DNA from 4 places in the uncultured Planococcus sp. genome. Region 1 is predicted to be linked to each of the others. Evidence: riboswitches for the same ligand, from Rfam matches in the RefSeq annotation. Region 1 holds a riboswitch; each other region holds the start of a gene.
The links. A riboswitch is a leader RNA that binds a small molecule or an ion and turns the genes downstream of it on or off. The one in region 1 is predicted to bind thiamine pyrophosphate.

Region 1 (2,202 bases):
GCTCAGATGCCGGAAAATGAAACCGCAATTGTTTTGGGGCACCTTTGATGTGTCTTTATTGATTATCAAAGATAAAATGGAACCATTTCCGGAAGACAAAATCATTGAAAAGGCGGCTTTTGATGAACAGATGATCGAATATGGATTTTGGTTGGGAGACGACAAAGTCAATGTCCCAACATTTTTTGTATTGCCCTATCCATTCATCTATAAAGATTTAAATCATCCCAACCTGAAACCCGAATCGGCATATTACGATAAAAAACTGAGCGAATACTTCCTTGATTTGGAGAGTGCAGTCAGTTTTGAGGATCCCAGTAATGCTATACAAGATTTCTTCCGTTCCAGTTTCGATATTTTATCCAATGAACTCCAGTGGGAAGGCATTGCCCATTATTTTATTCCGTTGAAAATGAATAAGCAAAACAGTGCCGATAAATCCAATGGCACTGACAGAAACCAACGAACATGAGGTCTTTGCTTTAGTTAATCGTCGTTTAACATAAAGAAGGATAAAGGTTCATTTCTTAAGAGGAGTATGACGAAATGGTCTTGTTTAAAAAACAGGGCTATTTTACTGTCTGCAAATTTGAAAGCTGAAAATTCGCGGTTTTTTATGTACATGGCTTAAAGTAGTTGATATACTAAATTATGGAATAAAAGAAAGGAAGTTGGGAATGAAAACTATTTGGCTGGCTTTGCTTGGGGCCGTAATTGTCCATCTTCTTTACTTTGCGGCAGTATTTTCCGTGGGCTATGTAAAAACCATCACCTACAGACCCAATATTCCAAAAGCCTGGGAAAATGCAGAAAATCTGCAAAGTACTGCAGCTTTCGGATACGCTGTTTCCCCTATCATCTATTTTGGTACTTTTTCAGCTGCAACCGTCGCTTGTATGTTGTTGTTGTTGTGCGGGTATAAAAAACTTGCTTCAACGCCTGTCAGGACTAAATAGATAGAGATAGAAAGTGTGATATAGATATATTCAGTTCTTTTTTTATCGCTGAATATTTAGAAGATTGAATGCAAGATAAACTGGATTAATGGCGATGTTGATGTTAAGCTTACTTTAGATTTTAGCACTTTCAAAATAACTGAATATAAAAACACTAGGGGAGTCTTATGAGACTGAGATGGAGAAATCCGGACCCTTTGAACCTGATCTAGTTGAAACTAGCGTAGGGAAGTGGTTAATGTATGTCCATTTTTTCTGAAGATATACCCAAAACCACTCCATCGCTGGAGTGGTTTTTTTATTTTGTTATTGAACTCATTTGTTTTAACTTTCCGAAAGTCGATAGAAGGAGGGAATTTATGAGAGATGGCGAGCTGCATATTATCTCAACTGATAAGCAACCCCCCCAACAACTGGCAGAAATCATCAGCCGGATTCATCATGAAGTTGATTTTATCCATCTACGTGAAAAGAGCAAAACAGCAAGGGAAGTAGTGGAATTAGTGAAGTTGTTGGTGAATGAAAATGTACCTTTATCAAAAATAATCATAAACGACCGAGTGGATATTGCCGTTGCCTCCAATGTAAAAGGTGTTCAATTGGCTTATCACTCGTTGCCGGTAGATTGCGTGAAAAGAAATTTCACAAATTTAACGATTGGGTGTTCAGTGCATGCGATTGAAGAAGCTCGATTTGCCGAAAAAAAGGGGGCTGATTATGTAGTATGTGGTCATATTTATTCGACCTCATCAAAAACTGGACTGATACCGAAAGGCTTAGAACTATTGAAAAATGTTTCTGAATCAGTTTCTATTCCAGTCATTGCAATCGGTGGCATAACGCCCGGAAATACTGGGGATGTTATCGGGTCAGGAGCGAAAGGGATCGCTGTAATGTCGGGAATTTTCGAAGCGAAAGATCCTTTGCTGGCTGCAAGATCTTATCGTTCCTGTTTAGCGAAAGAAAGTTTTTATCTGGAGCCATGAGGAGAGGATTTCTATGAACAGAACATATGAAGCCATTGTAGTTGGGGGTGGAGTCATCGGCGGTTCGGTGGCCTATAGTTTGGCGAAAAGAGGAATGGAAGTTTTGCTGTTGGAAAAAGACAGCCTTGCTGGTCAAGCATCTGGTGCTGCAGCTGGGATGCTTGGTGCGCAAGCGGAATTGGAAGGAGAGGGACCGCTTTTTCAATTAGCAAAAACCAGCAGGGCGATGTTTAACGGCTTAACCGATGAACTGAAAATGA
Region 2 (2,202 bases), on a different contig from region 1:
AATCCAGGAAAATCATATTCTGATTTAGGTCCGGAAACACCGCCAAGCTCTTCGAACAATTTGCCGCCCAATTCGTCAATTTCCTTCGTGGTGACTCCAGCTTTAGTAGCTGCCTTCATCGCTTCACGAATTTCAGCCACCATTTGGCCGGCTTTTTTCAACATTTCAATATCTTTTTCATTAGTTGCTATCATCAATGACCCTTCTTTCAAGCTTTTCTATTCAAGAATTATACCACAAAATTAAATCAGAGGCTCCTGACCCGTTTCAACAAATCCAGGAAAATCGTCATAAAAAAGAAGGCTGCCCGAAGACAGCCTTCCATACTTCAAGCTTCAGCATCCACCAGCCTCGGAGCTGCTGCAAAAAGCGCAGCACAGACAAAGGCGGCAAGCAAAAATACCGGGATCATATACGTTGCATTATAGACCACCGAGTAGATGACCACATTGCCTTCAGCAAACATGCCGAAGAACAGGATGCCGGTAATGACATGGACGAGGTAGCGCAGCGCAGAAGCAAGCAATACACCGGCAACTACAGCCGTCAGCATCTTCCCTGTCTGCTTGGCATGTGCATGCTGCAGATACTTCCCACGCATGACACCCGCCAGCCCCACCACTCCATAGGCGAGAAGATAATCCAATATGACCTGCATGACGACGAATCCGAAAGACAAGGGCGCCACAGAGATAAACCCTGAGACAATCTGCAGCAGACCGACCAGAAATCCAGTCAGTACTCCCGCACCGACGCCTCTTCTGAAAGCGATCAATACGATTGGAATCATCACCAGGCTGACTGAACCGCCTTGTGGCATCCGGAAAGAAACGAAATCCAACACAAATCCAAGAGCTGCGAAAATGGCAATCTCCATCATTAACAATACTTTTTTATTTCTCATGACTTCCTCCTTTAATGTGTTATGCACATCACCAGAAGGGCCGTGAATAAAACCATATTAAAAACGGCGTCAGGACAGAGCCTGTCGCCGTTGTAAGGGCCGGTTTCCATCCACATCCCTGCGCAAGTGTTAACTTACAGGTTCAAAGGGTAAGAACAAATGTTCACTCTCAGCAAAAGCTCCCCTTGTGGTGTATACAGATATTTAGCATTCACCTGTATTGTACACAAGGGTTTCATTTTGTGCAAGACTGTTTTAAGATGGCCTGATAGGGTAAAGAAATACATGATGAAGATAGTTGAAAGGTGGTGAAGGCAGCCGGGATTCTGGGCTTGCCGAAAATATGATTGAATTGTTGAAGGAACTGATTAAAATTCAAAGCGATACTAAAGATGGAGCCAATGAAGCTCTTCTTTTTTGTGCAGATTGGCTGAAATCCAAAGGAGAAACCGTTACTGTCCATGACAATAATGGTTATCTGATGCTGACTGCCGCTAAAGGGCAAGGCACCGAGACCATCGTTTGGAATGGCCACGTCGACGTCGTTCCTGGCCATAAAGAACAGTTTGTCCCAGTCGAAGAGCAGGACCGCATCTATGGCCGCGGCGCCGCTGACATGAAAGCCGGAGTTGCCGCGATGATGCAGGCCTTTATCGAGCTGGACAGTTCCGGCCTAGAGCGCACGGTGCAGCTGCATATTGTAACTGACGAAGAGATTGGCGGCCGAAACACTTCCAAGTGGCTGGTCGAACAAGGCTTCCATGGTGACTTCGTCATTTGCGGTGAACCTACGGGATTGAAAGTTGGCCTGCAATCCAAAGGTATCCTGCGGATGGATATGACGTTCAAAGGCAAACCGGCCCACGGGAGCCGTCCTTGGGAAGGCATCAACGCCATTGAATCTGCGATGAAATTCCACATGGCAATCTCTGAGCTTCCTTTCAGAAAAGAATCAACGGAATATTACGAGCAGCCTTCCGTCAATTTGCCGATCATCAAAGCAGGAGACCGTTACAATGTGGTTCCTGAAACGTGCGAAATGTCTTATGATATCCGCTTTATGCCCGGACAAGACAAAGACGAGATCGTTCGCCAATTGGCAGACTTGGCTGAAACCTTGGATCTCGATATGGACTATAGAGCATCAGGATCTACCCCAGCCCTGACAACAACAAAAGAAAACCCCTATATCCAAAGCCTGCAAAAGGCGATTCTGGATACTACGGATCAGGAACCTGTTTTATTCGGTCAGCATGGAGCTGCAGATACGCGTTATTATGCAGCGGTGACCGGCGGTG
Region 3 (2,202 bases), on a different contig from region 1:
ATACTTCGATTGCAGCGGCCATCGTTTCGGACATAAAGGCAGCGCCCGGTTTGCGGATGATGTACATGCAGATGATCGACACGATGAACCAGATGCCGAACATCCATTCATAGGCGAGCGGGCCGATGACTGCAGCCCAAATGTTGGCTGCATGGACAAACAGCAAGTAGACGATGCCGAAAACGACCGCAAACAGGGACATCAACACCACTTCTTTTAATTTCCACGATTTCAGCATCTTACGCACCTCCGTGGGACGGGCTGTTGATGCTCATTGATACGGTCATCACCAAGTGGCGGTGATCTTCGGAACGCGCATTGGTGAATGCTTCTTCGTAAAAAGAAAAAACCTTATGGATATCGCCATGGATGCCGCTGGCGTAATGCATCGAGTCGTTGAAGACGCCCAGTTTTTTGGCGCGGTCCACTTCCCGGTAGATGACTGCCATGTAATCCGGATTGTTCATCGGGTACAGCGCAAACTGGGAAGAGACGTATTGCTTCGTGTCGTCGGTGTTCAACAGCACATCGTCTTTTTCCAAATAGACGTCCCCGGATGAATCGCCGGGGCAGCCGATCGAGAAGGTGCCGGACAATGCGACATGCTCTCCGGTTTTTGCAGTATGCAACGCCAGTGCTTTCGCGACGTTGAAGACGTGATTCTGTTTGCCGCGTATGACGGTTGAGACGTCATCGGTGTGCATCCAGACGTTCGACGTGTCCGTTTCGTTCAAGGCTCCTTTGATGACTTTGATGAAATCGCCGGTCATCGGATGAAGCGAAAAGCGAAATCCGACAATCGGGCTGGTCCCGCATTGCAATGGTTCCATATCAACATTCCTCCTAAAAATTTGCACAAAAAAGGCCGCATCCGCGAAGATGCAGCCATAATCTACAAATAATCAAAAGGAATTATTTCAGAAATGCGCCGCACTTCCTCACGCAGGTATTATCCTGATCGAGTCTTAAGGGATCGAAGCTTGCGCTTGCATCTCAGCCATAATGGGCACCCCTAGTGCAGTAAACGGTATGCGGTTTTTGTGTTCGGGTTGTTCCCGATGGGTTTAGTGTAGAGGAAGTGGTGGGGGATGTAAAGAGGGAGTTTGGAAAGATATGAGAAGTGGCAGTATGGCTTAGTGTACTGGAATCGCTTCGAGCGCTTTGGGCATGAACTAGGCGAGCTGTGGATATTCCGCAAACCAGCTCCTGGAAACCCGGTGCTCCTGCATCGCTGCGCTAGCTTCGTCGCAAAGATACGATCCGAATTCCTTTCGGCCGTATCTTTCCTACGGGCTTGCGGGAGTCTCCACTAGTTTGCTCCATATCCTTCAATGGTATATGTATATATGTGCTTCTGCACATCATTAAAAATTATTATTCAAAATGACTCAAAGTGCATTTTTCTCTCACTAAGTCGTGTAAGGCACGAAACAGTTGAGACCCATAAAAATTTCCACCTGGAACAATTTCTTCAGATCTTGGCTTATTAAACTGTGTAGAAGATAATCTCTTAGAAATTGATAATGTTGAGTCGTAATCTAATTTACTTTACTGATTAACATACTGATTAGAAATTAATATTTACATTTAATCATTTCCAATATTTACTTTTTATTTTTAAAATCTTCGATATACTGAAGTCATTATGACTTGAGGAGGCCATTTGATGAGTACGATTTCCCTGAAAAAGAAAACGGCCAGCATCGTGCTGGAGAAAAAGAAGTTAACAGGTGTTGTGGCGAAAGTCGGTATTGTGTTGGATATTACCGGATCGATGCGGAAGCTGTATCGTGACGGTGTCGTGCAGGAAGTTGTCGAGAGGGTACTGGCGGTAGCGAGCCAGTTTGATGATGATGGGGAATTGGATGTCTGGGTGTACGATAACGAATTTTCCCGATTGCCGGCAGCGACGGAAGAGATTTTCATGGGCTATGTGGAGAAAAACATCCTGTCCAATGATGAGGTCCATAAATATGGTCGGAACGACGAACCGAAAGTGATGAAAGACGTCATCGAGAAGTATACGAAAGAAGAGCCGAGCGATGTGCCGGTTTTTCTGGTTTTCATCAATGACGGCGGCTGTAAAGCCGGTATCAAGAAATTCATTGTGGAATCGTCCACTCAGCCGATCTTTTGGCAATTCATCGGCATCGGCGATTCGAACTTCGATGTCTTGAGAAAGTTGGATACGATGGAAGGCCG
Region 4 (2,202 bases), on a different contig from region 1:
TAGTTCGTGACGCCAAAGTCTTCCTGATGGACGAGCCGCTGTCCAACCTGGATGCCAAACTGCGGGTCCAAATGCGCGCGGAGATCGCCAAACTGCATAGACGGCTGAAAACCACTACTATTTATGTAACGCATGACCAGACGGAAGCCATGACGATGGCCAGCCGGATCGTGGTTATGAAGGATGGGTTGATCCAACAGGTCGGCTCTCCGAAAGAAGTATATGATTTTCCGGAAAATCGGTTTGTCGGCAGCTTTATCGGTTCTCCTGCCATGAACTTTTTTGAAGGAAGAATTGATGAAGGAACCTATTTGATGGGGGATAAAGTGATTGATATACCCTCATCTGTAATGACGATGCTGAGAAATGAAGGGTATGATGGCAAGGCGGTGATTTTAGGCATCCGGCCGGAACACATTCATGTCAATAACGAAGATCTGTCGGGTATCCCAGCGAGTGAATTCGAAGCGACCATTACAGTTTCCGAATTGACAGGGGCTGAAACAATCCTGTATGCGGTATATGCGGATCAGGAATTTATCGCACGCATTGATGCTTCTACAACAATTGAAGCTGGCGATACGGCGACGCTTGCTTTTGATATGAGCCATGTCCACTTTTTTGACGACGAAACAGGAAAACGCATAAAAGCTGTAGAATTTTCTGAAACTATGATATAGTGATTTCGAAAACACAAATAAAAAACACCACTAGGGGAGCCGGATATCGGCTGAGACGGGCATAAGCCTGGACCCTTTGAACCTGATCTGGATCATACCAGCGGAGGGAAGTGGCGACCGTCTGCTATTTCCATTATCGACTGCAAACGCCGCTTCCCTTTACTGGGAAGCGGCGTTTTTTGTTTTGTGGAAAAAAGGAGATGGAGAAATGACATTTTGTAGAGAAGTAAGAAAAGAATGCGACAACCTGTGGCAAGCAAGTTTTGATCACCCGTTTGTGAAAGGGATCGAAGACGGGACTTTGCCGATTGATAGATTTCGCTTTTACGTAATGCAGGACGCTTATTATTTGACTCATTTTGCGAAAGTACAGGCTATTGGCGCAGCCAAAGCCACAGATCTGGAAACCACCCAGCGTTTTGCCATCCATTCCGCACATACCTGCAGTGCTGAACTGGCGCTGCATGAATCGTTCATGGAAATTCTCGAAGTCACTGAAGAAGAGTGGGCTGTGTTTGAACCTTCTCCGACCGCTTACGCCTATGTATCGCATATGTACCGCTCATCCGAAGGCGATTTAGCGGATGTGCTGGCTTCCATTTTGCCTTGCTATTGGCTTTATTACGAAATTGGGGAGCGCTTGAAAAATGCGGAACCCGATCATCCAATCTACAACCGGTGGATCGCAACTTATGGATCCGATGAGTTTGGGGCACTGGTCAACGAACAGATTGCCCGTATGGACAGGCTGGCGGAAGGGCTGCCGGAAGCACGCCGGCAGGAGTTGAAAAACCGTTTCCGGAAGAGCAGCTATTATGAATGGAATTTTTGGGATCAGGCTTGGAGAAAAGAATCCTGGTCTGTAGATTCCGTCGATAAAGTAGGTGTCTAATATGCTTCAGCAGATAAGAAGTGAAAATCCGCTTGTCCATTGCATCACCAATCATGTCGTTTCTAATTTTCAAGCCAATGGGCTGCTGGCGATCGGTGCATCTCCGATCATGGGAGAAGCGCCTGAAGAAGCAGCGGAACTTGCGGCATTGTCGCAGGCACTGTCATTGAATATCGGAACTTTACACGCGGAATCATTGAAAAGTATGTTGATTGCCGGAGAGTCGGCCAATCGGATAGGAATACCTGTGGTCCTGGATCCTGTGGGAGCAGGGGCGAGTAATTTCAGGAAGAAGGCGGTCCGCGAAATTCTGGACACAGTTGACGTCAGCGTCCTTCGGTGCAACGCAGGAGAGCTTGCAGCTGTAGCTGGGAAACGGTGGCAGTCAAAAGGTGTTGACGCCGGAGAAGGGCTCCTGGACGTCAGGGAGCTTGCCGTCTCTACTGCTCCGGAATTAGGGTTGGTAGTCGCAGTCACTGGAAAAATGGATATTGTCACAGACGGAAAAAGTGTAACGGAAATTCCTTTTGGTGATCCGATCATGGCTTCGATTACGGGAACAGGCTGCTTGCTCAGCAGTATTGTGGCTGCAGCCTTGGCAGTCCAGCCAGAAGATCCTTTAAAGACTGT

Region 2: another riboswitch for thiamine pyrophosphate. It lies ahead of thiT (energy-coupled thiamine transporter ThiT); the one in region 1 lies ahead of tenI (thiazole tautomerase TenI).
Region 3: another riboswitch for thiamine pyrophosphate. It lies ahead of Q0785_RS06990 (YkoF family thiamine/hydroxymethylpyrimidine-binding protein); the one in region 1 lies ahead of tenI (thiazole tautomerase TenI).
Region 4: another riboswitch for thiamine pyrophosphate. It lies ahead of tenA (thiaminase II); the one in region 1 lies ahead of tenI (thiazole tautomerase TenI).

Annotation. Positions count from the first base shown of each region.
Region 1 covers NZ_CANMXD010000005.1:175,415-177,616, reverse strand. Annotated here, with positions in the region: gene Q0785_RS09460 (DUF5996 family protein) at 1-472, shown strand, start outside; gene Q0785_RS09455 (hypothetical protein) at 678-956, shown strand; TPP riboswitch at 1,103-1,203, shown strand; gene tenI (thiazole tautomerase TenI) at 1,316-1,942, shown strand; gene thiO (glycine oxidase ThiO) at 1,956-2,202, shown strand, end outside.
Region 2 covers NZ_CANMXD010000014.1:25,456-27,657, forward strand. Annotated here, with positions in the region: gene map (type I methionyl aminopeptidase) at 1-194, opposite strand, end outside; gene thiT (energy-coupled thiamine transporter ThiT) at 329-904, opposite strand; TPP riboswitch at 1,003-1,100, opposite strand; gene Q0785_RS18040 (M20/M25/M40 family metallo-hydrolase) at 1,248-2,202, shown strand, end outside.
Region 3 covers NZ_CANMXD010000004.1:95,361-97,562, reverse strand. Annotated here, with positions in the region: gene Q0785_RS06995 (ECF transporter S component) at 1-238, opposite strand, end outside; gene Q0785_RS06990 (YkoF family thiamine/hydroxymethylpyrimidine-binding protein) at 240-830, opposite strand; TPP riboswitch at 919-1,024, opposite strand; gene Q0785_RS06985 (VWA domain-containing protein) at 1,667-2,202, shown strand, end outside.
Region 4 covers NZ_CANMXD010000017.1:44,543-46,744, reverse strand. Annotated here, with positions in the region: gene ugpC (sn-glycerol-3-phosphate ABC transporter ATP-binding protein UgpC) at 1-680, shown strand, start outside; TPP riboswitch at 703-806, shown strand; gene tenA (thiaminase II) at 889-1,572, shown strand; gene thiM (hydroxyethylthiazole kinase) at 1,574-2,202, shown strand, end outside.